One region of the Sphingomonas sp. NY01 genome, then DNA from elsewhere that is predicted to be linked to it. Evidence: riboswitches for the same ligand, from Rfam matches in the RefSeq annotation. Region 1 holds a riboswitch; the other holds the start of a gene.
What was found. A riboswitch is a leader RNA that binds a small molecule or an ion and turns the genes downstream of it on or off. The one in region 1 is predicted to bind cobalamin.
Positions count from the first base shown of each region.

Region 2: linked by a shared signal. The riboswitch ahead of NPJ82_RS16915 (DUF1852 domain-containing protein) and the one ahead of NPJ82_RS17290 (TonB-dependent receptor) in region 1 are both predicted to bind cobalamin.

Region 1 covers NZ_CP101724.1:7,861-23,096, reverse strand. Annotated here, with positions in the region: gene NPJ82_RS17305 (efflux RND transporter periplasmic adaptor subunit) at 1-648, opposite strand, end outside; gene NPJ82_RS17300 (TetR/AcrR family transcriptional regulator) at 768-1,403, shown strand; gene NPJ82_RS17295 (hypothetical protein) at 1,423-2,847, opposite strand; gene NPJ82_RS17290 (TonB-dependent receptor) at 2,834-4,960, opposite strand; cobalamin riboswitch at 5,136-5,361, opposite strand; gene NPJ82_RS17285 (DUF6055 domain-containing protein) at 5,490-7,298, opposite strand; gene NPJ82_RS17280 (Gfo/Idh/MocA family oxidoreductase) at 7,685-9,100, shown strand; gene NPJ82_RS17275 (TonB-dependent receptor) at 9,118-11,130, opposite strand; gene NPJ82_RS17270 (LysR family transcriptional regulator) at 11,229-12,110, opposite strand; gene NPJ82_RS17265 (hypothetical protein) at 13,402-14,718, shown strand; gene NPJ82_RS17260 (cupin) at 14,824-15,135, opposite strand; gene NPJ82_RS17255 (Lrp/AsnC family transcriptional regulator) at 15,187-15,236, shown strand, end outside.
Region 2 covers NZ_CP101723.1:218,235-232,771, forward strand. Annotated here, with positions in the region: partial or broken gene NPJ82_RS16905 (TonB-dependent receptor) at 1-1,117, shown strand, start outside; gene NPJ82_RS16910 (methionine synthase) at 1,181-2,209, opposite strand; gene NPJ82_RS16915 (DUF1852 domain-containing protein) at 2,235-3,218, opposite strand; cobalamin riboswitch at 3,344-3,567, opposite strand; cobalamin riboswitch at 3,715-3,915, shown strand; gene NPJ82_RS16920 (acyl-CoA thioesterase) at 4,020-4,784, shown strand; gene NPJ82_RS16925 (transposase) at 5,196-5,570, shown strand; gene tnpB (IS66 family insertion sequence element accessory protein TnpB) at 5,567-5,914, shown strand; gene NPJ82_RS16935 (IS66 family transposase) at 5,958-7,529, shown strand; gene NPJ82_RS16940 (helix-hairpin-helix domain-containing protein) at 7,646-7,852, opposite strand; gene NPJ82_RS16945 (hypothetical protein) at 8,305-8,673, opposite strand; gene NPJ82_RS16950 (BLUF domain-containing protein) at 8,714-9,100, shown strand; gene NPJ82_RS16955 (hypothetical protein) at 9,146-9,379, opposite strand; gene NPJ82_RS16960 (response regulator) at 9,452-9,859, opposite strand; gene NPJ82_RS16965 (hypothetical protein) at 9,952-10,275, opposite strand; gene NPJ82_RS16970 (hypothetical protein) at 10,430-10,687, opposite strand; gene NPJ82_RS16975 (ISNCY family transposase) at 10,876-12,294, shown strand; gene NPJ82_RS16980 (IS1182 family transposase) at 12,648-14,078, opposite strand; gene NPJ82_RS16985 (DUF190 domain-containing protein) at 14,161-14,537, opposite strand, start outside.

The DNA of each region.
Region 1 (15,236 bases):
GTCGGCGCTCGATTGCTGGATGTCGACATAGATCGGGTCGAGGCGCTGGATGGTGGTCAGCGGATCGGTCTGCGACGCGCTGACCAGTGCGCCGGTGGTATAGACCGAGCGGCCGATCCGGCCGGAGATGGGCGCACGCAGCGTGGTGCGGTTCAGGTCGATCTGCGCGGTGCGCAGGGCGGCCTGCTGGGCCGCGACGTCCGCCTGCGCCTGCTGCGCGCTCGTCGTCGCATTCTCCAGTTCCTGGCGCGAGATCGCGTTGATCTTGACCAGTTCGCCATAGCGGCGGGCCAGCGCCGCGCTCGATGCGATCGCCGCGCGCGCCCGGGCGACGCCGGCGCGGGCATTGGCGACCTGCGCCTGATACGGGGCCGGATCGATCCGGTAGAGCGGCTGCCCCTCGCGCACGAAGTCGCCTTCCTGGAACAGGCGCGCCAGGATCAGGCCATTGACCTGCGGCCGCACGTCCGACGTCTCGAACGGGCTGGTCCGGCCGGGCAATTCGGTGGTCAGCGTCACCGCCTCGTCCCGCACCTCGACCACGCCGACCTGCGGTGGCCCGGCGGGCTGCTGTTGCTGTTGCTCACCACCCCCGCCGCATCCGGCAAGGATCAACGCCAAACCGAGAGCCGGTACGATGTTTTTCATGGAATCCGCCTGCAAGAGACACTAAGTGTGAGTGATCGATCACTCACATTTTTTGCCCCTGTAATCGGGGCGAACCGAGATTGGCAAGAGATAACAAGTAAGATGAGAGGATTGCACGCGTGACCCTGGCGCTTCCCCCCTGCTGTTCGCGCCGCACACCACGCGCGGACGAACGACGCCGTCACCTGCTGGATACGGCGAGAACGCTGTTCGCCGACAATGGGTTCCATCAGACCGGCATGGCCCAGATCGCGGCCGCATCCGGCATCAAGGTCGGGCAGATCTACCGCGACTTTGCCAGCAAGGAGGACATCATCGCCGCGATCGCGAGCGAGGATGTCGAGGCCTGGCTTCAGGAGGATTGCGTTCGTGCCGCGATCGCCCGCGACGATCATCAGGCTATTCGCGACTGGATCAACCGCTTCCACGCCTGTGACGAGCCGGTCGAGGAATGCCGGATGATGACCGAGATCATGGCGGAGGCGGCACGCAACCCGCGCGTGGCCCATATCTACCGCGACATCGACAACCGCGTCCGCAGCAGCCTGCACGCAGCCCTCGAGGCCCTGGGCGTCGACTGCGTCGGGATCGTCGACCGCGAGGTGCTGGTGGATCTGGTGCTGGCACTGGGTCTGGGCAGCATGATGCGCCGGATCATCCATCCCGAAATCGATTGCCAGAAGCTCGCCGAATCCTTTCGGGCATTGATCGATACGCAACTGGCGGCGCGAATGGAGACGTCATCCACGGCCTGATCGGCAGGTGCGGCGATCCCTATCGCAACAGGCGCCGGTAGCCGAGCCACACGCCACTGACCGATACCACCAGACCAAAGGCGGACATCAGCCAGATCATCAGATCGCGCACCGGCCGCGATGCGACCAGCCACAGCCAGTCCCATGTATGCGGCAGGTCGAACATCCAGCGATACAGGCGGCGGGCCCGATCCTGTCGCTCGACCACGTCGCCGGTGGCCGGATCGATATAAAGCCATGTCCGCACATGATCGTCGAACCGCAGCCGCAGGATCGGCAAGGGCCTGATCAGCCCCCAATAGGCATCCGGCCGGGTCAGCCGGTCGATCCGCCAAAGAGCGCCACCGGCCACCAGCGGTGCGCTCGCCTTGACGATGACGGCCGTCGCATCGCCTGGGTGCGCCATGGTTCGTGTGTCGAGAAAGCGGGGATGATCCGATGCCCGGTCGATCACGATCCGCGGCAGGCCGGCCGCGTTGGTGATCTCGATGGTTCGGGCATCCGGTGCCGCCATCGCCAGCCGTGCCGGCGCGGGGCCGGTGTCGCCATCGATCGCGCGGTAGCGGCGAAGCGCCTCGACTGGTGCCGTCCCTCCGGCGAACAGCCGTCCCGGATCGACAGACAGCCACCCGCTGACGATCCAGCCGAGCAGGACCACCCCGCCAACAAGACCGCTGACATGGTGCCACAGCATCCAGCCGCGATACGCGCTGATGCGCCCTGCCTTATATCGCCGCTGCCCCGGACGCAGGCGCAGGATGCCGATCCATATGCCGGTCAGGGCGACCGCGATGCAGGGGCCGGACACCCACATCACCACCTGACGCCACGCCGCATTGTCCTGTCGCAGGACCGTCGGATACAGCCAGTGCGGCACCGACCCCAGCCAGTTCCAGATACGCTGGACGCGTGTGGTGCGCTGGACAGGCAGGCCGGTTGCGGACGACACATAGATGACGGTGCCCGCGGCATCGCCGAGCGCGACCCTCCACAAGGGGCGATGCCGGTCGAAGCCACCGGCGACGGTCCATTGGTCGCGCATGACCTGATCTGCCCGGATGGCACGCGTTCCGGAAAAGTTCGCCGCCACCCGCCGGGCATAGCCATGATCGACGGCCGGCAGCACCGCGCCGGTTCGTGCGGGCACGGTATCGATGACACCGTCATCCCGCTCGATCCGCCATACCGGTTCGGTATCGCGCATTTCCAGCAGCAGCCTCCCCTGCCCGGTCGCGAGCGGCGCCGGCACGTCGACCCTCGACCAGTCGATCGGCGCCGCCCCGGCCCAGCGCGCGGCCGGCGACAAGGCTGGATAGGGCATGTAGAGCATCACCAGTCCCGAGGCGAACCACATCCCGAAGAACAGGCACGCCGTGATCCCCGCCCAGCGATGGGTGAGGAACAGCCAGCGTAGCGCCACCCGCCCGATGTCAGAACGCGGCACGAAGCGCGATATCGAGCGAGTGCGGGCGGCCGAGGATCCACTGCCCGTCACCATAGCTGGTGACCGCATAATCCTTGTCGAGCAGATTATAGCAGCGCAGGTCCACCGCCACATGATCGGTCAGCGCATAGGAGATCGTCGCGTCGATGGTTGCATAGCCGGGAATGCGGAAACGATTGGCATTGTCCGAGAAACGCCGGCCGACATGGCGAAGGCCGCCACGCAGCTGAAGCCGGGGTGTCGCATCCCAGCGCAGCCAGACATTGGCCATCGTCTCGGCAATGCCCGGCGGTGTCCTGCCGTCGAAGCGGATGCCGTCCGACAGGAAATCGTCGAACTGCGCATCCAGCACCGACCCGTTCGCATCGATCCCCAGCCCATATGGCAGCGCAAAGGCCACCGCCCCCTCGATACCCCTGGCCGAACGCTGCCCGACCTGCTCGATCGGACTGGACACGGTACGCTGCGCCAGCAGCCCCTTCTTCACGATGCGATACGCGGCCAGCGTCGCCGTGCCGCGCCCTTGCGCAAACACCGCCTTCACCCCGGCCTCGACCTGATCCCCGCGCGCATTGCCGAACGCCACCTGCCCCGTGCCGACCGTCGTCAACGTCCCCAACGGATCGACCCCCGTCGCAAATTGCGCATAGAGCGACACTGTGGACACCGGTTGCCACACCGTACCGACACGCCACGTCGTGTTGCGAAACGTCCGGTCGAACACGAAGGTGTCGGCACGGTCGCCACCCGGATAGGCGATCGCCCAGCGCCGCACGCGATCCTCTTCATGGCGCAGGCCGCCAACGATTGACACGCCGCCCCCCAGCGTCACCCGGTCCTCCGCAAAGACGGCGAATGCCTCCGTTCGTGTGCGATAGCGGGGTGCGATCCCCTGCGTGTCGAGGAACAGGCCGGGGTTGAAGGCGAAGGGATCGATCGTGTCGCCCTGTGGGTCCGACCCGAAGTTGTTCGCATGCGTGAACTTTACCAGATTGGCGTCGACCCCGATCACCAGGGCATTGTCGATCGCATCCGAGATCGGGGTCTTCAGCGTCATGCTGGCCTGATCGCCCCATTGCGTCTGATCGTGACGAATGCCGAAATTGTCGCCGCGGCGGATCGTACCCGCGACCCAGCGATAGCTTTCCAGATTGCGCCAGAACCGGTTGCTGGTCAGCCGATAGGCGATGTTGGAGAAGTGCAGCGTCTCGCTCGGCGTCCAGTCGACCTGCAGCGTCGCGCGATCATCGCGAAAGTGCATCCGGGCATCGGCGACATTGTAGTTGGTCGTGCGGTTGCGCGCGTCCAGCCGACCGTCGATCAGCGGCGTGCCGAAATAGGCCGTGGGACGCTGATCACCGTGATCGCCGCGCAGCGTGATCGCCAGCGTCGATGCAGGCGTCCAGCGCAGCGTGCCGGACAGCGCAAGGCTGCGCGAGCGACCGCGATCGACATAGCCGTCCGAGCGCCACCAGCTGCCATCGACGCGGTAGGCGAGCGCTTCGTCGATCGGCCCGCCGATCCCGCCCGCGGCGCGAACGCTGTTTTGCGCACCATAGCCGACCTCGCCCTCGAACCCGGTCCTTGTCGCATCGGGCTGGCGCATGACGACGTTCACCGCGCCGCCCAGCGCCCCCTGTCCGTACAGCACGGACGCCGGACCGCTCAGCACATCGATCCGCTCGACCATCCACGGATCGGTGGGAAAGGTGATCGTGCCCGCAGCCGGGAACAGCCGGACGCCGTCGATCAGTTGCAGCACCGATCCCTGGCCTGAAAAGCCGCGCGCAGCGAGCGCGGTGCCGCCATTGCCCGGATCGGCAACGCTGGTGATGCCGGGTGCGCGCGTCTGCGCCTCAACGATCGACCGCTCACCGCGGGCACGGACCGTATCGCCATCAATGCTGGTGATGCTGGCCGGTGTCTCCAGCGGCGTCAGGTTCAGCCTGCTGGCGGTTGCGTTGGGCGTGGCGAGACCGGTCCTGTCCTCATGCCCGATCACGAGAATGGCAGTTGTATCGACCTGTTCAGGTTCGGCGACCTGTGCTGTGGAGGGTGCTGCGACGATGACGAGCAGCGCCCCTGAGCGTGCGCGCGAAGTGATGAGTGACATGGCCCGTATCTTTCCGGCGTCTGACGCACACCGGCGGGGGCCTACCGCACGCGCGGCAACGACCATGCCCACCGGACGCCTCCGGCAGCGAACACACCCGTCCATGCGGCCCCTGCCGCACTGTTGGCGTCGCTCGTCGGATAGACACCGTGCCTCGGCCATCCCCTGGACCAGGCAAGAGCGACCAGACGCCGGCAGGTCTCCTGGCTCACGGGTCGTCGCTTGAGACGCAGCCTTCCCAGGTCACCCCAGTGGCTTCGCCGGACGTGAAGGCCCGGCGCATGCGCCTCTCGCTCGCCGCTTACAGTTGCAGGGACAGCCCCGGATTTCGGCGACCGCTCGCCTTCACCGGATTCCCTTTTAATCCCCCTTCCGGGGGAACCGACGCGATCATGACGGAGCCGAAACCCCGTCCCGGCCGGTGATATGGCGGCAGGCAGCGGATCACAAGATCGCACTGCGCAGATTTCAGTCGATAGCCCAACCGCTTACGCAGGCGAGCCGAGAGGCGGTGCGCATACGCCCCCGCTCAGGCGCAGGGCCGTCCCCCCTCCTTGTTGCCGGACAGCGTGTAGTTGCTGGTCCATGTGCCCGGCGCCGCGTTCGCATCGCACGCGTCGACGGAGCCGGTGCGCGGCGTGGCACCTTCGATCCTCACGCGGTAGGGGAAACGGGTGCCCTTTACCGGTTGACCAATTTCCTGCCAGCCGAGCGTCTCATAGGCATAGGGCGTGGCGGTGACCGCAAGATAGAGCTTCGTGCCGGATGGCGGGGTCAACATGGTCGTGCCACTCCCCTGCCCCTCGGCGGTACCCAGCGGTGCGTAATGGGGCGTGCCGTTCGGCTCGACCGCGACGATCGAGAAGCGCCATGCGGCGCGGTTGGCGGTGGTGGCGCCGGTCAGGGTCACCTTCACCTGCCGGCCATCGCCGGTGAGCGGGACGATATGGGTCCCCCATTGCAGCAAGGCGCGCTGCGACGGGGGATCGTAGAGCGTCGCGTCCCCGCCTGCGACCGGAACCAGCGGCGTGGTGAAATGCGCCAGCCAGCTGGTCGTGCGCGTCGGGCGCAACTGGTCGAGCATCGTCCGCTGGTTGAGGAAGTCCATCGCCACCAACCGCGCACCGTACCAGCCCGCATCGTCGGCGAACGAGGCAAAGCCGTTGGGATAGACGCCCGCGTCCTGCGCCAGCCGGACAAAGGCGGGCAGATAATCCTCCTGCGTGGCGCCATTCGCATCGCGACGGTTGCGAAGCCAGGTGCCGAACACCAGCGCGCGGGTGGCATCCCGCTCGTACAGATAGGTCATGATCGGATGCGCGCCGTAGCGCGCCACCGAGAAAAGGAAGCCGTTTTCCAGCTGGTTCAGGTAATCGCCGCTGGCCGCGTTGAAGACGGGATTGACGATAAAGGCGTTCCACTCCGCGCCGGTTTCCCAGATCATCCCGGCATCGCCCTTGTCGCGAAAGCCACCAGTGTAGAACTGGATCATGTGGCCGAATTCATGGACCAGCACATTCGAGCCCTTGGCGACGCCCCAGGCGGAAATCCCCATCGTCTCTGCGGCACTGGCCCCGCAGCCTTCCAGATCATCGCCGTCCCGGATCGGCCGGCCGGTGCCGCACAGGAAAATATCGAGCTTCTGCCGGTCGGTGCCAGCGGCAAAGGGCATCGGCGCTTCCAACACGTCGCGATTGATCAGCCACTGCTTTTCCAGCCACTCGCCGGTTTCGCGAACCACCTGCTCCATCGACCGACCCTGCTGCGCGATCGTCCGGTAGAACTCGCCCGCGGTGTTCGTGCCGTACCAGATGGAAAAATGCTGGGTGGTATGAAGCACCAGCTTTCCGCCCTGCACCAGTTCGGGTGAGGTCATGCCCGGGCGATAGTTGATGCGGTAGCTCGCCGGATCGGCCACCGACGCCCGCGCGGCGACCTCGCGGTCGATCAGCGTGCGATCGGCATCGGAGAAGGATTCCGCGCGAAACTGGCGCCGGCAGCCATCCTCCCATTCCAGCACGACGGTGCGGCGTGCCTCTCCATAATCCTCGCCATACGCCTGAACCAGGCGTGCTGGAAATGGCGCACCGCTGGCGGTGCCCGGTGCCGCCTCGGGACGTTCGGCCTCCGCCGTGGATCGTGGCGTCCACGTCCTTAACGCCGCCCGCCCCCAGGGATAGCGGGTCGACCGGCTCTGGCATCCCAGCGCCGCGGCTGGTTGCGGCACGTTGGTGACCGGGGGTGCGGCGACGGTCGGCGTGGTGGGGGCAGCCGGTTCGGCATCCTCCTGACCGCAGGCGCCAAGCGATACGGACCATGTCGCTGCCAAAAGGATCACCCAACGCTTCACCCATACTCTCCCGCCTGAATCGCAAGGGTCCATCATAGAAGAGTGGGCTTCACACGGCACCATTATTGATCATGGCGGCACAACATCGCCTTCTTATAAGAGTTTACTGCAACATTATCTTTTCATGACAGGCACTTATGCACGGTTCTCGGCAATCATGCTCTTGGTCGTGCCGGATGATGCCTGCATGTGCCTGGGGTGGGCACGCCGAAAGTTTTGGCAAACGTGAGGGAATCGGTCGCCATCGGCCAGTTTCTTCGAGGCGACCGATGCCGGCGGGTATCCCGGCAAACCCGATACGGTTCGCATCGCGCTTGCAATCCCGGCTGGATTTGCAACGTTCGCCGATCGCCAAGGCTTTGGGAAAGAAGACAATGATCGACAAAAATACGTCCCCGAGCCGGCGGGCATGGCTGGGCGGGGCCGCGGCCAGCGCAGGGCTGCTCGCCTTGCCGGGCCAGGCGTTCGCGCGCCGCATCGCCGCCAGCGACCGCGTGAACGTGGCGGTGATCGGCGCCGGGGGCATGGGCGCCCAGAACATGGCCAAGCTGACCGGCCAGAACATCGTCGCCATGGCCGATGTCGATCTCGCCCATGTCGCCAAGGCTTTTGTCGATGACAAGGGTGCCGCCCGGCCCGATCTGCAACCGCTCAAGGCCGCCTATGACCGCGCCGCCAAGTTCGCCGATTATCGGCGGATGTTCGATACCCGCCGCGACATCGACGCGGTGGTGATCGCTACCCCCGACCATCATCACGCCGTGGCCGCCAGGATGGCGATGGAGCGCGGCATCCACGTCTATGTGCAAAAACCGCTGACCTACACGGTGCGCGAGGGCCGGGTGCTGCGCGATCTGGCGCAAAGGAACCCGATGCTCGTGACCCAGATGGGCAATCAGGGCCATTCGGGGGACGATGGCCGGCGCGTGGTGGAATTGATCCGCGGCGGTGCGATCGGCCGGGTGGGCGAGGTCCATGCTTGGACCAATCGCCCGCTATGGCCGCAGGGAGAGGCCCGCCCCGCGCCCGTGGCGAAGCCGGCCAGCCTCGACTGGGACGTCTGGCTCGGCCCGGCAGCCGTCGACTGGGGCTATCATCCCGATTACGCTCATTTCAACTGGCGCGGCTGGGTGCCCTTTGGGATCGGCTCGCTGGGGGACATGGGCGCGCATCTGGTCGACTTCCCCTTCTGGGCGCTGGAGCCGGGCCTGCCGACGCGGGTCGAGACCCGGCACAGCCGCTGGGGCGGCGACGACAATATCTGGGACGGCAAGCCGCCCGCCGATCTGGGCAGCTATCCGCTCGCCAACATCACCACCTATCGCTTCGGCAATGCCAAAGGCGGCCCGCTGACGATGACCTGGTATGACGGTGGCCTGATGCCGCCCACGCCGCTGGCGATGCCGGCGGGCGCGGGGATGAACCCCAATGGCGGCGTGCTGTATGTCGGGGACCGCGGCATGCTGATGCACGACACCTATGGCGAGAAGCCGGTGCTGATCGGCGACGGCGTCGAGGCGCGCGCAGCCGCCATTCCCGTCACGCTGCCGCGTATTCTGGGCGGCCGGGAGGGGCACGAGATGAACTGGATCCGCGCGATCCGGGGAGAGGAAGCGATCTCCTCCCCCTTCGCCACCGCGGTGCCGCTCAACGAGACCATGCTGCTCGGCATGGTCGCGATGCGCGCGGACCAGCCGATCGAATATGACGGCGATGCCGGCCGGATCACCAACATCGCCGAGGCCAATCAATTCCTCGACCGGCAGTATCGCCCGGGCTGGACGCTATGAAGGCCCAGGATCGCCGTTCAGAACCGCGTACCGATCCCCAGCCAGATCCGCGCCGGATCGATCACATAGCCGAAGCCATCGAAGGTCAGCCGCTTGTCGAGCACGTTCTGGACGCCGCCATGCAGGGTGAAGCGGGGTGACACCGTGTACGACGCCCCGATGTCGACCGTCGTATAGGACGGCGCGACGGTGGCGTTGCCGCTGATCTGCGCCTCGGTGATCGCTTCCTCGCCGCGGAAGATGCCGCGCACATAGCCGCTGAAGCGCGCATCCGGTCGCCAGTTGAGCGAGGCGCTCGCCTGCTGCTTGGGCGTGTCGTTCAGCGCGGCGCCGGCATTGGCGCCGCTCAACTGCTCGGAATCGGTCAGCGTGCCGGTCGCGTTCAGCCGGAGCGTGCCGGTCAGCGGCAGGTCCAGCGTCGCCTCGATCCCGCGAACCCGGGCCTTGTCGACATTGACATAGGTGGTCGGGGGCCGCCCGATCGAACTTAGCGGCTCGCCCGTGCACCATGCGCCCGCCTCCATGCAGGTGATACGCGTGATCTTGTTGTCGAAACGCGTGTCATAGGCGGTCAGGCTGGCCTGGAACGCCCCGCCATCGAACAGCAGCCCCGCCTCGATGGTGCGCGACGTTTCCGCCTCCAGATCGGGATTGCCGTAGATGGTGCCGCCCCGGCTCGTCTGCCCCCAGTCCGCTAGCGTCTGGCGCAGATTGGGCGCCCGGAACCCTTGCGAATACCCGCCCTTCAGCGTGAAGGCCGGGCTGATGGTCCACACCGCATAGGCCCGCGGCGTCCAGTGCGTGCCATATTGCTCGTCATCGTCCATGCGCAGCCCGCCGGTCAGCTTCAGCCGGTCGAGAATGGTCAGCTCGTTCTCGGCGAACAGCGCCACCTGTCGCCGGCTCGCGCCGTCGCGGGTCGATCCGGCAAGCCGGTTGCCGACCTTGTCGGACAGGTCCTCGTGGCGATAGAATGCACCGATGCTGAGCGCATTGGCGGGCAGCGGCACCATCCAGATCGACTGGGCGATGGTGTTCTTGATCCGCTTGTTGTCCTGCAGGCTCTCGGCATCCTCCAGTTGCAGATAGCTTTCCGAGCCGGCGAAACCCCATTGGCCGGAATGGCTGATCGATCCGACATAACGGCGCTGCGCCTGGATGTTCTCGGTGCCCCGCGGCACGGTTGCGCTGATGGCCACGGTTTTGCCGGCGGTCGCCGTTACCGTCTGCCGGTAATAGCCGAGTTCGGCGAGGAAGCTGTGGTTCGGCCCGGCGTTCCACCCGATCTTGCCGGCCAGGCTTTCGTCATGGCGCTCAGGGGTCCCGCCGATCACCCGGTCCTCGCCGCGCCGGGTCATCGCGCCTTGCAGTTGCAGGCCGACCGAGCCGGCGATCGGGCCGGACAGGTAGAAATTGCCGTCGGCGACGTTGCCGTAATCGGCCCCCAGCTGCATCGTGCCGTTGGTTCGCGCGCTGCCCCGCCACGTCCTAGCGATGCGACGGGTGATGATGTTGACGACACCGCCCATCGCGTCCGATCCGTAAAGCGAGGACATCGGTCCGCGCACCACCTCGATCCGCTCGATCGCCTCCAGCGGTGGCAGCTGCCCGCCTTCGGAGATGTTGCCGCCATTGGTGCGCGTCTCGCGGCTCGACAGGCGTTTTCCGTCGACCAGGATCAGCGTATATTGCGGCGCCATGCCGCGGATCGAAATGTCGCGGCTGTTGCCCTCCCCCGGCGTCACCGTGACGCCCGGTATTTCCAGCAACGCATCGGTCACCTCGCGGTAGGGCAACCGGTCCAGATCCTCGCGCGTCAGCACGCTGATCGAGGCCGGCGCATCCTTTACCTGCTGCTCGCGCCCGCCCGATGCGGTCACGACAATGTCGTCGGCGCGTGTCGTCTGGTTCTGCGGATCGCCGGTGTCGGCAAGAACCGGTGTATCGCCCGCATGCGCGGTGGCAGGCATGGTTGTGGAGCCGGCGAGCGCGATGAGCACCGCCGGTAAGCGATATCGGGTGATAGGCATGATGAGGTCCCGCTCTGACGCTTGCTATTGCAAGTCTTTCGCAATCTATGCGGATCAATGCCGTCCCCGGCCAGCCTCCAATTCTGAATATCGGTTATTCAGGCTGCGGATGCACAGTGATGGGCCAGCGTATCGGCAAGCCACATCGTTGCCGGATCGCGGGCATTCCGCTCGTGCCAGAACAGGTGATAGTCGAGCGGTCCGATCTCGACCGGGGCAGGCCGGGTCGCAAGTCCATAGCTGTTCGCGAACCGCATCGCCGCGCGCGTCGGCAGGGTCATCAGCACATCGCTGTCCGCAATCAGGGCGGGCGCCGCATGGAAATAGGGCAGTCGCGCGGTGACGCGGCGCTCGGCACGGCGTTCGCCCAGCCGCACCTCGATGCCGTCGACCGCCAGGTCGCTGACGACGATCCCGACATGCGGCCATGCCAGGAACGCATCCAGTGGCAGCGGCGTCTGCGCTCCCGACAGGGCGTGGCCCACGCGCATGATGCAGGTATAATCGTCGACAAACAGCAACCGGCTGCGCACCACCGCATGATCGGGGGCAAGTCCCGAGATGATCAGGTCGATCTCGCCGGACGCCAGCTTCTGCATCATGTCGGCGCTGAACGGCACGATCTCGATCGTCACGCCCGGCGCCGCATCCGTGATCGCCGCCAGCGCCGGCGCGACCACGGTCAGCACGCCGTAATCGGTGGATGCGATGCAGAAGCGGCGGTCGAGCGTCGCCGCATCGAAACGCGGCGGGTGCAGCAGCGCACGGGTCGAGGCGAGCCAGCGCTCGACCGGGCCGACCAGTTCCTCCGCCCGCGGCGTACGCTGCATGCCGGTATTGGTACGCACCAGCAGAGGATCGTCGAGAATATGCCGCAACTGCGCGAGCGAACGGCTGACCGTCGGCTGGCTCAGCCCCAGCCTGCGTGCCGTGCCGGTCACGCTTCGGGTCTGTAGCAACACCGCCAACATGGCGAGCAGGTTCAGATCGACATGTCCAGGTAAGATGGCGCCGTACTCGCTTGCCGAAATCAGATCAGGCTATTGCGGATCATTCTCACAGCACCGCTGCCGGTTCAACCCGTCCCATGCCGAAACCCTCGAGGCGGATGCAGGGATAGGGGTCCGGTGAGAGGATGGACAAAATCGTACGCCCAGGGTCGCTCCTGGGCGTGTCATTCCGCCCCGAGCCGGGACCGATTGAGGTGCATAGATCGCGTGACGGGTTGGGTGACACCGTTCGATGCCGATCAAGCCGGACGGGCGCTCCGTCACACATACACACGTTTGCGGAGCGACCCGTTTCTCCATCTACCACGGGCGATTTCGGGAAAATCCTTTTGGGAACAGATTCGGGGACAACCGGGCAGTCGCGACGCTCGCGACCGTCGCATATTCCCTGGTTGCCTCGCTACGGGTTCCCAATCGGGAAGGCTTAGCCGGGTGCTGCCGTCGTTCAGTTGCGACCGATCAACCTCTATATCCATTGCACGTTTGCGGGGCAGCGCGTCACCGTCAATGTGTTAGATGTCAGTCGAGGACGCTGCGGAAGCCAGACCCTCACAGCGCTGCCTTGCTCTTGGCGGCGTAGGCTCAGGCAATATCTCCATGGCCGTCGTAGCCTGTTCGCTCCTTTTAATAGCTGTAAGTCGCCCTTTGAGATCGGTAAGGCGTCATGCTCTCCAGCAGATCCGATCGATACCACCGGCCCTCCGCGCGGCACGCTAACCTCGCGTATCGGAAATGAGGCGATGGTGACCCGCGCATCGCTTCCCCAGAAGAGCACAATGTTTGCAACGCGCCATAGCGCCTGACTGCCAACGACCCCCCCCAGGTAAGCCCCAGTAAACAAAACAGGATGATGGTGGCACGACGGCTTGGTACCCGATTATACCGATTGCTTCTTAACTCTTCCGCGTCGCCGACTGCGTATCCAACCCAAATGCCTACGATCATTCCCACGGTAGAGCTAGCCCATGAAATAACTAAGGGCGTTACGAGCATTGTTTTGGCTATGTTTATGTCAACGACCCACCAGAGGAACGAAAGGCCGGCGATCCACAACGCTACCGTTCGCTTGGCTTTTTGTCTTCGCGTCAAGGCAACACAATCCGTGCTCTGCATGTGACAACGATATGCTGGCGCTCATTAAGCCTTTATGCTCGCGAGTGGCAGTGGTAGCCGTTCGCGGCTCGAAAGCGGAAAATGTGCGAACCACCCAAAAAAGCTGACATTCCCGAAACTCGATCCTTGTGGGACAGGGGCCGTCATCTTGATTGCGGTCCCCATTGCGCAAGTGGCCGATCTTGCCATACGCGCCCGCCTGTTGAATGCAGCGGTTATGAAGACAGCCCGTTCGTTCGTCTGCCTCGCCGCTCTTGCACTGCTTTCTCCCGCCCCCGTTGGTGCGCAAGATGCCGCAACGCCGGCTGCGGCGTTCGATGCGGCCAAGAGCTGGTCGTCGTTCGTCCAGCTCCTGCACGAGAACTATGGCTATTTCGACAGATCGGGGATTGACGGCAACGCCATCCTTGCAGCCTTTGCCGATCGTGCGAAGGCGGCGCGGTCGGACAAAGACTTCATCGATGTCCTGCAATTCGTATCGCACAATTTCGCCGATCCGCATTTCGTCGTCGGTCCGCTCGATCGCGGTGACTGGTCTGTCATCCCCACTGCATCGGACCTGTTCGGCATCCTCGACGGCAGGGACTTCCTGATCGGTGAGGTTCGCACGGGAGGGGAAGCTGCTCTCAAGGGGATGCGACCGGGCATGACGGTCGTGCGTATCGATGGCCTATCACCCCGCGCGGCCGTCGAGGCCGTGACCGGGCGCCCGTTCACGGATCTCAGCCCCGTGCAGATCGGCTTTGCCTTCAACGTGGCGCTTGCCGGGCATCGCAACCAGGGGCGCATGATCGAGATTCGGGACGGCCGTCGCACGCGGACCTATACGCTAGTGGCGACCAACGATCTGGCAAGGCGCGTCGAGGATGGTCCGCTGCTGGAAACCGAACGACAGGGACGGCTCGGGATCATTCGCATCAACAACTCACTCGGGGACCATAGGCTGATCGATGCCTTCTCGAAGGCGCTCGCGTCGCTGGCAGACACGGACACCGTGCTGATCGATCTGCGCAATACCCCCAGTGGCGGCAACACGAGTGTGGCCCGTGGCATCATGGGCCATTTCGTGGATCACGATCGCCCCTACCAGATGCACGTCATCCCCTATGAAACGCGCGTCCTGGGGCCGACGCGCAGGTTCGTGGAGTATGTCGCGCCATTCGGGACACGCTATGCAGGCAAGCTGTACGTTGCAGGCGGTCGCTGGACCGGCAGCATGGGCGAGGGACTGATGATCGGCTTTGACGCGATCGGTGCGACGACGGTGGGGAGCGATCTGGCCCATCTGCTGGGTGCATTGAGCAACGAGACGATCGAGGGTTCGGCGGCCAAGGTGGACATAGGCACCGAACAGCTCTTCACGGTCACGGGGCTGCCGCGCGAGGCATACCGCCCGCAGATATATCTCGCGCAGGCCGAACGCACGCCGGAAGGCGACCCCGTTCTCGGTGCGATTAAGCGCTAGAACATTCTCGATCCACCATCACAAACGAGACGGTCTTGGTCGTCTCGTTGGTCGTTCCCAATCGATCAGGAAGGCAATACTCATTTCGCTTGCGGGAGGATTAACTCATACGCTGCCTGCCCGTTCGATCACCAAGGCGCGCACCTCACCGATAGGAATCGCTCGGTGGGCGTCACCTTGTTCGGCATGGAATACGGTGCCTGACGTTAGCCTATGGGAGTGTTCGGTATCTCCGTCGCGAACTTGCATATCCACGATCCCATCCAGAACGACGAAGACCTCCGGCCCATCGTTGACGTGCCAGATATACGGCTGATCGGTCCAATGCAGGCGCACGGTCACGCCGTCGATGTTGGCGATATTCAGCGCGTCCCACGCACATTGCCCTTGGAATGCCTTTGCCTCGACTACGTTCATCACTCGCTCCTTTGATCCCGCCAATGCTACGAGGCACTCGACCTGGCGAGATTGCGGATCGCCGTAACTGATGACGATGTGACGGTGCGGATGAACAGGAC
Region 2 (14,537 bases), on a different replicon from region 1:
TCTACGACTGGTCGATGTATTCCAATCCGACCTACACCGACCCGGACGGGACCAGCGCGCAGATCCGCCAGTTCGACAGACGGTGGATCGTCGGCGCGCGAGGAGAAAAGCGCTGGACGCTCGGGCCTGCGCTTGCCGTGTCGATCGGCACGGAGGAACGCTACGACCATATCGGAAGCGTCGGCGTCTATCGTACGAGCGCGCGTTCGTTCCTGTCGTCGCTGGGCCGGTATCACGTCGAGGAGGCGTCGGCTGCTCTCTACGGCGATATGACCTGGACACCGGTCGATGGCCTACGTTTTATAGGCGGGGTCCGAGGTGACTATTATCATTACACCGTGCGGGCGCGCGACGAAGCTGCGGCGATCGCGGGCGCAGGCAGTGGGGACGACGCCATCCTGTCGCCTAAGGCATCGGTGGCCTATTCGCCGACCGATCGCCTCGAATTCTATGCCAATTGGGGGGCGGCTTTCACTCGAACGACGTGCGCGGTGCGGTCAATGTCGAGACTCCGGTGCCTGTGCTGGTGCGCGGGGACGGCCGCGAACTCGGCGCGCGCTGGCAGTTGCCCGGCTTTTCGCTGACTGCGACCTATTGGTGGCTCGATGTGGGCAGTGAACTCCGCTTCGTGGGCGATTCCAACGCGGTGGAGCCGACTGGTGCCAGCAAGCGGCGCGGCTATGAGCTGGTTGCGTTCTGGCGGCCGAAGCCTTGGCTTGCGCTCGACGGAAACTACACGGCAAGCCGGTCACGCTATGACAATGGCGATCGCATTCCCAATGCCTTTGAGAACGCGGCATCGGCGGGCATCGCGCTGGTGCTCGATCCATGGGAGGCGAGCGTCCGCGTACGTCACCTCGGCCCCTATCCCCTGATCGAGGACAACAGTGTTCGCGATTCCGGAAGCACGGTCGTCAACGTCCGGGCGGCCCGCAAGATCGACCGGTTCGAGGTATATGGCGAAGTGCTCAACATCCTGAACAGCCGCGACAAGGACATCGCCTATTTCTACGAGTCGTATATCCCCGCCTTCGATACATCAGGACCGACCGATGGGCGCTTGAGCCGCGTGGTCGAGCCACGGACCTTGCGTCTGGGCACCAGGGTCAATTTTTAAGCTGGCGGAGGGGATCGCCAGCGTGGGACCCCGTCCCGCGCTGGTGATCCAACGCCGTCGTGATCAACCAATTATTTCTCGCCGCACGATTTCGGCCCCGGCACCCAGCGCCCATAGCTTACCTCGCGCGACGTTGCGCGACAGCGGCGCCATGCCGCAGTTTGTGGCGGGCAAGAGCTTGTCGGCGTCGACGAAGCGCAGCGCATTGCGCAGCGTGTCGGCGACCTGTTCTGGTGTCTCGATCGTGTCCGTCGCGACGTCGATCGCACCGACCATCACCTTCTTCCCGCGAATGAGTTCGATCAGGTCCATCGGCACGCGCGAGTTCTGGCATTCGAGCGAGATGATATCGATCTTCGACTTCTGAAGGTTTGGGAAGGTTTCCTCATACTGGCGCCATTCGGTGCCGAGCGTCTTCTTCCAGTCGGTATTGGCCTTGATGCCATAGCCATAGCAGATGTGGACGGCGGTCTCGGCATTCAGTCCCTCGGCCGCGCGCTCTAGCGTGGCGATGCCCCAGTCGTTCGCTTCGTCGAAGAAGACGTTGAAGGCGGGTTCGTCGAACTGGATGATGTCGACGCCGGCGGCCTCCAGCTCGCGCGCTTCTTCGTTGAGAATGCGTGCGAACTCCCATGCCAGCTTCTCGCGGCTCCGGTAATGCGCGTCGTAGAGAGTGTCGATCATCGTCATCGGCCCGGGTAGTGTCCACTTGATCGGCCGGTCGGTCTGGGCGCGCAGGAAGCGAGCATCGTCGACGAACACAGACGTCGACCGTGAGACGGCACCAACGACGGTAGGCACGCTGGCGTCATAACGGTTGCGGATGCGCACCGTCTCGCGCTTCTCAAAATCGACGCCGTCGAGATGCTCGATGAACGTCGTGACGAAGTGCTGCCGCGTCTGCTCGCCGTCCCCCAGGATGTCGATGCCCGCCTGCCGCTGATCGTCGACGGCCAGGCGCAGCGCGTCCTGCTTGCCCGCAATCAGTTCCTCGCCCTCTAGCTTCCACGGCGACCACAGGCTCTCGGGCTGGGCCAGCCACGATGGCTTGGGCAGACTGCCCGCGGTCGTCGTCGGCAATAGTGTCGTCATCAGTAATACCTTTGTGTCGTGGGGATCAGAAGCCGCAGGTCGCAGACCAGCGTTGCAGCGCGGCAGCGTGCGGCTTGATGAAATGCTCTTCAGCAAATTTGCCCTGCTCAATGGCGAGGCGGCTGCGCTCTTCACGATCGTAGACTATGCGGGTCAGCGAATAGTCCTGATACCTCAGGCTCGGCTGATAATGCTCCGCCGCCACAGAATTGGCGTTGTAGATTTCTGGACGATAGATTTTCTGGAACGTCTCCATCGTCGCGACGGTGCTGGCGAGTTCCAGGTTGGTATAGTCGCTGACCAGATCGCCGATATGGTAGAAGGCGAACGGCGCGACACTATGCGGCGGCATGAAATACCGCACCTTCATGCCCATCTTCGCGAAATACTGATCGGTGGGTGAGAATTTGTCATTGCGATACTCGACGCCCAGGATCGGATGCACGTTGGCGGTCCGGTGATAGACCTCCTTGCTCGACACGCTCAGGCAGATGACCGGGTGCTTACGGAACGCGGTGCGGTACGCGCTCGATGCGAGGAAATGCTTGAACAGGTTGCCGTGCAGATCGCCGAAGCCCTCCGGCGCGCCGCCACGTCCGGCCTTCAGATGATCGGGCAGGACGACGCTGAAATCGTAGTCACGCACGTAGGAAGAGAAGTTGTTGCCGATCATACCATCGCTGCGCTCGCCGCTGACCCGGTCGGTCACAGTTGTGTGCAGGATCTCGATCAGCGGGAAGGCTTCGTCGTCGGCATCGTTCCCGAGCGTGAGCGCGGCCGAGACGATTTTCAGCTCCAGCATGTAGCGATCACCCTTGGGATTATCCCAGTGCATCAGCGCGTTGAAGCGATGGTCGATCATCATCAGCGTGTTGCGCAAATTCTCCTGGCGGCTGTCCCCGCGCGCGAGATTGGCAAAGTTGGTAGTGATGCGCGTGTTGTCGGCCGGACGATAGTTTTCGTCGAACGGGATACTGCTGATCGAGAATGTAAACCCGCTATTCGTCATGACTCAACCCTGGCTTTACGGGCGGGAGGTCAGGCGAAATCGCGCAAGGCGTGAACAGGCCCGGATGGCGGCAAGCCACGGACCGTCGCATCAAGCGCGATCCACCGGAGGAACCCCCGTCCGAGGAACGTTATGGCGTCGAAGGCAGGTCTCCTGGCTCACGGGTCAACGCGGTGGCTCCGGCCTTCCCAGGCTCCTTGCGGGAGCCCAGTGACACGAAATGGAGCCGCCACTCGCCGCTTACAGTTGCGGGGGCAGCGCCGGATTCTGCCCCGAAGGACACCACCGACTTCCCGTCTTAGCCCCATCGCCACGCCTGGGATGGGGAACCTCGACATATCCGTTCAACACCATTAGCCCGATGGTGTCAACGTTGATATAAAGATATCTTTATATCTTCATCTCCTGCGAAGCGCAGTCGTGATCGTGATGACTTCGACTGTGCCATGCGGTGTCGAAAATCCCCCCTGGTCTTGACCTATAGGGACGTTTCCTGCGACCCTGGCACGGTCAAGGTTCCTTCGCCGGATGGCCGAAGGCTAAGACGGGAAATCGGTTCAATGCCGATGCTGCCCCCGCAACTGTAAGCGGCGAGTAGAAATCCCCTCGTGTGTCACTGGCGCTTTGGCGCTGGGAAGGCCGGGATTTTGACGACGACCTGCGAGCCAGGAGACCTGCCTTCGACGCCATAACGACCACCGGCGGGGTGCCCGGTCTGGCCGCTGCGTTGCTGCGGGAGAGGTGTAACTCTCTCGCTGGTAGCTGGCGTCTGGATATCCTCGCGCATGATTGAGGACCAGGATGCCACAGGACTATCGCAGCACTTCCATCCAGCTGATCGACATGGTCTTCCCGGGCGATGCCAACCATCACGGCACGCTGTTCGGCGGTGTGGCCCTGGCGCATATGGACAAGGTCGCTTTCCTCGCCGCATCACGCCATGGCCGCGCGGCCTTCGTCACCGCCTCTTCGGAGAAGATCGATTTCACGGCACCAGCCCGGATCGGCGACATGGTCGAGGTGACAGGCCGGGTCGTGCGGGTGGGGCGGAAGTCGCTCGACGTAGAGGTCGAACTGATCGCAGAGGCGCCGGTATCCGGCGAACGACGGCTGTGTACGCTAGGCCGTTTCACGCTCGTCTCGGTCGGAAGCGAAGACCCTCTGCCGCCGATGGGCGAGACGGTCCCGCATGATGCGGCGGAGCCATTGCGAATGGTCGAGATGATTTTCCCGAACCAGACCAACCATTACGGCACCCTCTATGGTGGCGATGCGCTTCGCATGATGGGCAAGGCGGCCTTCATTGCCTCAACGCGCCAGGCACGGGCTGTCATGGTTATGGCAGCATCTGACCGGATCGACTTCCGTTCCCCTATCCGGGAGGGGGAGATGGTCGAGCTAACTGCCGGAGTACAGATGACGGGGCGCAGCTCTGTGCGGATCAGTGTGGATCTGAGCGCCGAGGATTTAATATCCGGGGAACGACGACATGCGGCCACGGCGCTGTTCACGATGGTTTCGGTTGATGGAGATGGTCGAGCAAAGCCGCTTGGTAGTATCGGATAACACGGCCCCCCAAACTTTCCCAAAAAGGAACCTCCAACGGGACGGCTGACGGTCGCAAGGCGCGCCGAACGGCAGGGAAATAGCCGTTTTCCCAAAATATGTTCCCGATTGCTCATTCCCGAAATGGCCGGTTGGAGACGGAGAAATGGGACGATCCGGCCCGTGAAATGGACTCGCCTTTGGCATCCGCCCGGAGCGGATAATGTGAGCAGCCATCCTCGATTGCGAGCAGCGCCCGATGATGGCGAGCTCGCTGACAGCTAATTCGAGCACGATACCGCCCGCCAGTGTAAGCGTGGTCAGCAGGCCGCCTTGCGGTAGCGCCGGTAGCCGGGATGCTTGCCGCCTTTGAAGAGGGTGCGGGCGGTGCAGGAAGTTATCGGTTCTACGACCAGTCATACGAGCACTCGTATGACTGGTCGGATAGAGGTGGTCGGCCGGGTATCGGGTCGACGGCGATGGTCCGACGCGGAGAAGCTGGAGATTCTGGCCGAGGCGTTCCGGCCGGGGGTTCGGGTCTGCGATGTCATCGCACATCGCGAGGTATCGAGCAGCCTAATCTACACGTGGCGCAAGCAGCTGCACGAAGGCAAGCTGGCCGGGGCGATGCCGTCGCTGCCGGTATTTGCCGAGGTGCAGGTGGCGGAACTGACGCCGTCAGCGCCACAGCCGGCACCATGTTCATCGGGGCTCATCCACATCGAACTGCCGAGCGGTGTGCGGGTAAGCGTCGACGCAGGCGTGGATGCAGGCGCGCTGGCGCGGGTGCTGTCGGTGCTGCGGTGAGCCCGGTGCCGCTACCGACGCGGGTGTTCCTGGCGTGCGGGGTGACCGACATGCGCAAGGGCTTCGATGGTCTGGCGGTGCTGGTGCAGCAGGTGCTGGCGCAGAATCCTCATTCGGGTGCGCTGTTCGCGTTCCGGGGCAAACGGGGACATCTGGTCAAGCTGCTGTGGTTCGATGGGCAGGGGCTGTGCCTGTTTTCCAAGCGGCTCGACCGTGGCCGCTTCGTCTGGCCGGTGACCGCGACCGGCACGGTGGTGCTGACGCCGGCGCAATTGTCGATGCTGCTGGAGGGCATCGACTGGCGACGCCCCGAGCGGACGTTCGCGCCGACGCTGGCGGGGTGAGAACGGCGGTTTTACGCCGCTTTTGCTCGCTCGCCGACCTGCAATCTGCTATGAAGACAGCGTGTCGGAAGCGCCTGTTTCCCCTGCAGATGCCACCGCGCGGATCGCCGCGCTGGAGGCCTTACTCGCCCGGGCCAATGCCGCTCTGGCTGCCCGCGACCTGCTCATCGATACGCTGCGCGGACAGATCGCGCGGCTGCGGCGGATGCAATTCGGCGCCTCGTCCGAGAAGCTCGGCCGCGAGATCGAGCAGCTCGAACTGGCGCTGGAGGAACTGGAGACGGAGCGCAACGCGCCTGGGCCTGAGATGGCCGACAGCGGCGTGGCGGTTCGGCCGGTGCCCGTCCGCAGTCTTCCCGGACATCTGCCGCGCGAGGAGGTCGTCCATGAGCCGGCGTCGGGTGCCTGCACCTGCCCGGACTGTGGCGGTGCATTGCGCGCGCTCGGCTCGGACGCACACGAGATGCTCGACATCGTGCCGGTGCGCTGGCGGGTCGTGCGCAACGTCCGCCCCAAATACAGCTGCCGGGTGTGCGAGAAGATCGTCCAGGCTACCGCCCCGGTCAGCGCCGTGGCGCGTGGCAAGGCCACCTTCGCTACGCTGGCGCATGTCGTCGTCTCGAAGTTCGACCACCATTTGCCGCTTTACCGCCAGGCCGAGATGATGGCCGCGCAAGGGCTCGACATCGACCGCTCGACGCTGGCGGGCTGGACCGGACAGGCCGCGGTGCTCCTCGACCCCATCGTCAGCCGCATCCGTGACGAGGTGCTCAAGGCCGACAAGATCCATGCCGACGACACGCCCGTGCCGGTGCTCGACCCCGGCCGGGGGAAGACCGCGACCGGGCGGCTATGGGTGTACGCAGCCGACGACCAGGCGTCCGGCGGCACGGCGCCGCGCGCGACCTGGTATCGCTTCACGCCCGACCGCACGGCCGCGCACCCGATGGCCCATCTCGCCGGCTTCCGCGGTTTCCTTCAGGCCGATGCCTATGCCGGCTATGACGGGCTCTACCGCAGCGGCGTGACCGAAGTCGCGTGTTGGGCACACTTTCGCCGAAAGGTCTTCGATCTGCACGAGCGGTCACCCACGCCGCTGACAACCAACATCCTCGAGCGGATCGGCACGCTTTACGCTGTCGAGGCCGAGGTCCGTGGCCAACCACCCGACGTGCGATGTCGAGCCCGACAGGAAAAAAGTCGACCGCTGGTCGACGCCTTGCGCGAGGTGCTCGACGCCAGCTTGCGCCGCCTGTCGTCCAGGTCCGACATGGCAAGGGCCATCGCCTATGGCACGAAGCGCTGGCCAGCGCTGTCCCGCTTCCTCGACGATGGCCGCCTGGAGATCGACAACAATATCGCGGAGCGTGCGCTGCGCGGTGTCGCGGTCGGACGCCGCAACTGGCTGTTCGCCGGTTCGCGCGCAGGCGGCGAACGGGCCGCTGCCATCTACACCGTCATCCAGACCTGCAAGGCCAACGGCGTCGATCCGCAGACCTATATCGCAGACGTCATCGCCAAAGTCGCGGCAGACTGGCTTGCCAGCCGATGGGATGAACTCATGCCGTGGAACTGGATGCCGCCGGCACATCAGCCGACCGCACAAGCCGCATAATCCGCGGTCTCCACATCACGCTTACCCGCCAGTGGCAGAGAGCGTGAGCACAAAATCGCTTCGATGGCGAGCAGACGCCGCTATGTTTGCGAGCCGCTACACCTAGCCGCGCATACTCAGGCGTCGCCGACCGTCAGCGCGGTGCGACCATCGTCAGCCTTCCCGGTCAATCCGGGCACCTCGTCGAGTTGTCGAAGATCGGTGAAGCGGCCGCGCTCGCCGCGATAGCGTACGATCTCGAAGCCGTGGCCTTTCAAGGCTGGGACGGCGTCCAGCTCCTCGGCCGAGGCGGTATTGACGTTGATGAGCGCTACATTGTCCAACGTTAATCCTCCGTGCAATGACGCGAAAACGCGTAGCCCCGTCTTGGTTGCCACGGTCGCGGGGACGAAGTGCCTCGTTATGCGTTCAGCGGGAGCGGGAGGGTTAACTATGATCGCGGATCACATATTTTGTCGCAAGCAGGCGGAGGTCGAGCGGCGAGCCGCGGCCGAGGCAACGCTAGAACGCGTGCAGGAACGCCATTTGCAGTCCGCCTTGAATTGGGACCGTCTTGCCCAACGCGGTGAGCTAACGGAGCGTAATCGAATCCGAAAGGGCGCGGCGATCGCAGAGGGCTAAATGGCGCCTCGTTGCGTTTGGGGAGAAATCAACAAGGCGCCGGTTGGACCAAGCGCTGGGCTTCGGCATCGGTCATCAATTGAACAGTCTTCCTATCGCGCTGTTCCGGCACCCGGACAATATCGCCCAACCTGGTGCTAGTCGCCCTCGCCGATCAACGCGGTGGCGCTGGCCGGCGCAGGTGCTGAAAAGCTTGAACGTCTGGGAAGAGCTGGCGCGGAAGATCGAGCAGCCACCCCGACGCTGTCCAGCATCCGATCGCCGCGAGTAGCCAGACGCCGATGTAGGATTGGCCGACGACGTCGTAGACGAGGGTGCCATAGGATTTGATGAGCCAGACGAGCAGGGCGCCGAAGAGGAACATGCGCGTCCACGTGTAGCGACCGGTGATGCGCCGCAGGCTGCGTTCGAGATTGATCACCGGATCTTGGCCGGGTTGTCTGCGGTGCTGATCCATGCTGCCGTTCTCCCCGCGATCATCGATAGCGTAGACTGCAGTCCGAGAAAACTCGATCGCCTTCACGGTTGCTCCAAATCAGCCGCAGAGCTCCTAAATAGGCCGTATGGCCTCAAACGACACCGGCGCGTTGCGCCGCCTCATCTACACCAGCCGCGCGAACGATCACGACTTGGTGGACATCCTGCGGGTGAGCCGCGCGAACAACGGCATCGACGGGATCAGCGGCCTGTTGCTGGCAAAGCAAGGCATGTTCGTGCAGGTGCTCGAGGGCCCACCCGAGAGCGTGGCAACGACGTTCGAGCGGATCCGTCGAGACGACCGGCACTCGCACGTCGAGGTGCTGAGCGACACGGCCGAGACGGAGCGCGCCTTTGGAGATTGGGCAATGGCAGGGCTGCCGGGCGAGGACGACATATCAGTGCGTGAGCGTCTAGCCGTGCTAACCACTGGCGCTCCGGCAACGATCAAGACGGTCTTTCAGGGCAGCTGACGCTAGACCCGTCCCAATGCCGGCGGATGCTTCTCGCCGCATGGCTCAGCTGCTCCTCAACAAGCCAAGACGCGTGCGCACATAGCCAAGGCCGAAGACGTAGATCGGGACGAAGATGATGGCGGACGCTCCCCACACCCACGGGTCCACGTCGGCGTAGATGAGCAGGGCGACGACCGCGAACCAGTAGGCCGTGTCCATGAGGTTCATAACGGACTTGCGGTGATCCCGGCAGCTGGTCTCGGGGATAGCGAGACGCGCCCTGTCAGGCTCGGCCATGATCGTCGCTCCCAGTTGGTCCGTTTCAAACATACCGGATACGGCATCGAAACCAAGCTGGGTTGCCTCCGATCAGACAGCGTTCCGCAGCGGCTCCGGCTTCTTGCCGTCTGGCAGGGTGTCCCGAAGGTGCTGGTGAACCATGGCCGCGGAGAAGGGCTTGCTGAGGAATGTGGCTTTCTCGGGCATGTCGCCGTCCTCGCGCTTCAAGCGGCCGCTCGCGATTACGATCTCGATCCACGGATAGAGCTCGGCGACATGGCGGACGAGGGCAAACCCGTCGGTATCTCCCGGCATGTCGACGTCCGAGAAGAGCAGGGTGATCGTATGTGCATGCTCCGGAAGCATGACGATCGCTGCGTCGCCGTTGTCGGCTTCGTGCGTCCGGAACCCCACGTCTTCCAAGATGCCGCAGGCATCCATGAGAATGATGGCGTCGTCATCAACAACAAGCGCGTAGGGATTGGTCGAAAGAGCCATCAGCCCTAAACCCCTGGGCGCGAGCAAGGTCCCTCGTAGGAGGGAATATACCTTGCGCTACTGTCCTGCCGTGGCGCAGGCGGGCGCATGTCTCACCTGCGGGGGCGGTCGTGACCTTGGAACCAGGCGTACGAGCGGCGTCGGTTCTGCACCGCGAGCACCGCAAAGGCGACCGACCAGCCAAACAGCACGGCGAGCAGCGCATCGGTCGATGCGTGTGCGAGCAACAGCACAATCATCGAAATGGACGCCGCAGCGCCGAGGACGAGCAGCTGACTGCCATTCGCCGGCTGTGGGAGGCCGACGCGGTCGACACGCCAATCATGAGGCTTCGACGCATGCCGCCAAGCAGTGACAGCGTTCCAGGCGGCAATCGCGAGCGCGATAAGCGTTCCTGCAATCAAGACGTTATTCAACGGCGTCCCCACTTCTCTTCGAAATAGATGTGAAGTTGACCCGATGGTCAAGCTGCGCGGGACAACACACAAATATGTGTGTCGGGTGAGAACCTGAGGCCGTTTCGAGTGACGGGGCCGGGGCCGCTGCTTTCGGCTTAAGCCCTGTCTTCGTTCAGCGATTGCCTTCGAAGAGGTCGGTCCTTTGCGGGAGCTTGCGCGCCAAGGTCGCTGATACGCCCAGCAGGGCAAGCGCAATGACCTGAGCCACGCCGGCCTGCATCTCATCATCGAGCAGCAGCGAGGCCAGCGCGAACGCAAAGGCGCCGAGTGAGGGCACGACACCGAAAACAAGGTGATGAATCGTTCGCGCGCGAATGAATGTCAGAAGGAGCGCTGCAACAAGGTTGATGGATGCCACGAACATCGTCATGTTATATAGCGCTGTCCCGACGCTCATAAGACACGTCCTCTATTTAACATAATCTGTGTTATCGATCTTATGTTGTGTAAGCGCTAAGTACAAATGGCACCAGCCCGCTAGATAGAAATGGCACTCTGCGGTGCTCTCAGCGGGTCGCCGGTGTCATAGCCGTTCTCGGCAACGAGGACGCGCATTGTATGACGGTGCTGGCGATGAGTTCTGCTGAGATCACCCGGTTCGACACGCTGATGCGGCTCGACCGTGGCGAGATCCGGGTCGCGGACGCGATGGAGCTGCTCGGCCTTGCGAGGCGGCAGGTGTACCGGTTGCTGGGCCGCCTGCGACAGGACGGCGCTAGCGGCCTGGTGTCGCGCAAGCGAGGACGCCCGAGCAACCGACGCTACAGCGACGCCTTCCGCGCCGAGGTGGTCACGCTGGTGCGCGAGCACTACGCCGACTTCGGACCGACGCTGGCGCGCGAGTACCTCGCCGAGCGCCACGGCATCGGCCTGTCGTGCGAGACCCTGCGGCGCATCATGCTGGAGGCCGGGCTGTGGCAGGACCGTGCAGCAAAGCGCCCTCGCCCGTACCAGCCGCGCTACCGGCGCGACTGCCGCGGCGAGCTCGTCCAGGTTGACGGCTCCAAGCACTGGTGGTTCGAGGGCCGCGGTCCACAATGCACGCTGCTGGTGTTCATCGACGACGCTACGAGCGAATTGATGCACCTCGAGATGGTCGAGAGCGAGAGCACCTTCTCGTACATGCGCGCGACGAGGACCTATCTCGAGCGGCACGGCAAGCCGGTGGCCTTCTACACCGACAAGCACAGCGCCTTTCGCAACAACACGGCCTCGGCGAAGGGTGACGGCATGACCCACCTCGGGCGGGCGCTGGACCGGCTCAACATCGAGCTGATCTGCGCAAACTCGCCGCAGGCGAAGGGACGCGTCGAGCGGGTCAACGCGACGCTGCAGGACCGTCTGGTCAAGGCGATGCGGCTACAGCGCATCTCCACCATCGACCAAGCCAACGCCTTCCTCCCCTCCTACATGGCGCAGCACAATCGACGGTTCGCCAAGGCGCCGTTCGACCCGCGCGACCTTCACCGGCCGCTTGCCATCCATGAAGACCTGGAAGCGGAGCTGGTCTGGCGCGAGCAGCGCACCGTCACCGGTGCCCTCACCTTGCACTACAACAAGGCCATGTTCATCCTCGAGCCCTCCCCTGCGTCGCAGGCGCTCGCGCGGAAGAAGGTCGACGTGTGCGAGTACCCGGATGGCCGGCTCGAGATCCAGCACGAGGGCACGGTCCTGCCCTATCGCATGTTCGACAAGATGCGCCGGGTGAACCAGGCCGCCGTGGTCGACAACAAGCATCTCGACGCGGCGCTGGCGCTCGCCCGCGTGATACAGCAAGCTCAGCCACACCATGCCAAGCGCAACAACAACGAGCCGGCGCGCACCGCGCAGCCCGTCGGACCGTTCAAGGCGCCCTCCCCGGCTTCATCCGCCCAGAAGCTCGACCGTCGTACGCTCGGCAACGGCAGGCTCAAGCGTGGGCCGCGTCTCTCCAACGAGGACCTGGTTGCGCGGGGCCTTAGTGAGTACGCTCGCTAGCGTCCGGAACCGCCCAAATTTAGACGCTCAGGCAGGCAACCTGTTTTCCCGAAATCCGCCATTGGTTCAGCCCGACCATTCCCGTTTCCCCATCCTCGAATGCCAATTTCGGGAAAGAGCAATTGGGAACATATTTCGGGAAAGCCGATGCCTCTGACGCCTCTCGGCATGGTGAGAAAGGCTACTTTCCCGCTACGGGTTCGAGACCGTCCGAAAACGCGAGGCGGGATGGTTGAGCGTGCAGGTACGCAGAGGAATTTCGGGCATTTGCCGTCTTCTGCGCCCTGGTAACGGCCAAATCGGCTCTGAGACGGTCATTCCCACGGTCGTGACGGAGAATATGGCCGCCTGGATCAGGCCTGCACTGCCCGGATCAGCCCCGGCACGCCTATGAGGGTGATGGCCCGCCTGAGATTGTAGGCCAGTGCCGTCAGGCTGAACTCGGCGCGGACCTTGTCCAGCCCACGCATCAGGAACGCGCCCTGGTTCATCCATTGCTTGATCGAGCCGAACGGGTGTTCGACCGTGGATTTACGGATCACGAGGATGTCGGGGCGTTCCGCGAGGCGTGCCGCCATGCGCTCGATGACGGCCTCGTGCTCGCCGCGATTGATGCGTCGCCAGCGTCCCTTGGTGCAGCGCGCCTTGATCTGGCAGCCCGCGCAGGCGGCGGGGCTGGAATACTGGACCGACAGATGCCCGCGCGTCACGGACGCGTAGCGGATGTCAAGCACCTGGCCGCCGGGACAATGATAGACGTCGGCTTGGGGATCGTAGCGGAACCGCTCCTTGGGAAAGAGGCCGTTGCCGACGGCGGTGCCACGATGCGGGCGGGGAATATAAGGCGTGATGCCGGCCGCCTCGCATGCGACGATGTCGTCGCCGGAGTGATATCCCATGTCGGCGACCGCATCGATCCGCTCTACCCCGAGTGCTTCCATCGCCGCTCCGGCGGTGGGCGCCAGCAGGCTCATGTCGTTGCAGGCGTTGGTGACGTGCTGCTCGACGATCAGGCTGTGTTTGGCGTCGACCGCCACCTGGGCATTGTAGCCGAGCGTGACCTTGGAATGCGCGACCATCAGGCGGGCGTCGGGATCGGTGAGCGATATCTGTCCTTCGCCGCTGGCCTCCAGCTGACCCAGCAGCGCCGCACTGGCCTGACGCTGTTCGCGCAGCTTGGCGATCTTCGTCGCCAGGGTATCGCCGCGACCGGTGCCGGCAGCATCCTCACCGTGGTCGATCTGGTCCAGCTCCGCCAGATAGCGGTCCAGTCGCGCATCTACTGCGGCGAGATACGTCGCCAGGCGCTCACGGCTGAAATTGCGCGACCGGCTGTTCACCGCTTTCAGCCGCGTGCCGTCCACCGCCAGCAACTCGCGTCCGAACAGGTCCAGCTTGCGGCACAGCATCACGAACGCGCGGAACACCGCCTTGAACGCGGTCCGGTTGTCGCGCCGGAAGTCGGCGATGGTCCGGAAGTCCGGACGCACACCGCGCAGCAGCCAGATCAGCTCGAGATTGCGCGCCGCCTCTGCCGCCAGGCGCCGGCTCGACCGCACCCGGTTGAGATAGCCGTACAGGTAGAGCTTGAGCATGTCGGCCGGATCGTAACCGGGCCGTCCCGTCGCCTTGGGTCGCGACCGCACGAAGCCAGCACTGCCCAGATCAAGATCATCGACGAAGGCGTCGATGAACCGCACCGGGTTGTCCGCCGCTACATAATCGTCGACCGACGCTGGCAGCAGCAGCGCCTGATCACGAGCATGTCCCTCGATGTACGCCATGCATGCAGATTACACCGCCCGGATGCACTCGGGAATCACGATCACGTTTTCGGACGGTCTCGTTCCTTTACGGGAACGCCGATCAGGCTCTGGTTAGCTCAGTTTTGCGCGTGATAGTCCAATGCTCCAGTCGTTTGTAGACGATCACCTTGTCGCCGATCAGATCTCCATGCCGGCGACAGAAGAGGTCGAGCTGATCGCGATCGCCGACCAGTTCGACACAGATCGTCAGATGCGGATCGGCAATTTCCGAGCCGTTCTCCCGGATCGGTTCGTGATTGCTGAAGCCGTAATGGGTATTTTGCGCGACGGCGTTGATGATGCCGTCCGCCTTCGCGGTGCGAATCAGCTCGCGATAGAGCGGCTTTGCCCCCCAGAAGCGACGCGGGCCGATCTTGTCGGACGGTTTCAGATAGATGCGCAGCATCCCGACTTCGCGGTGATGGACGGTGAAACGAT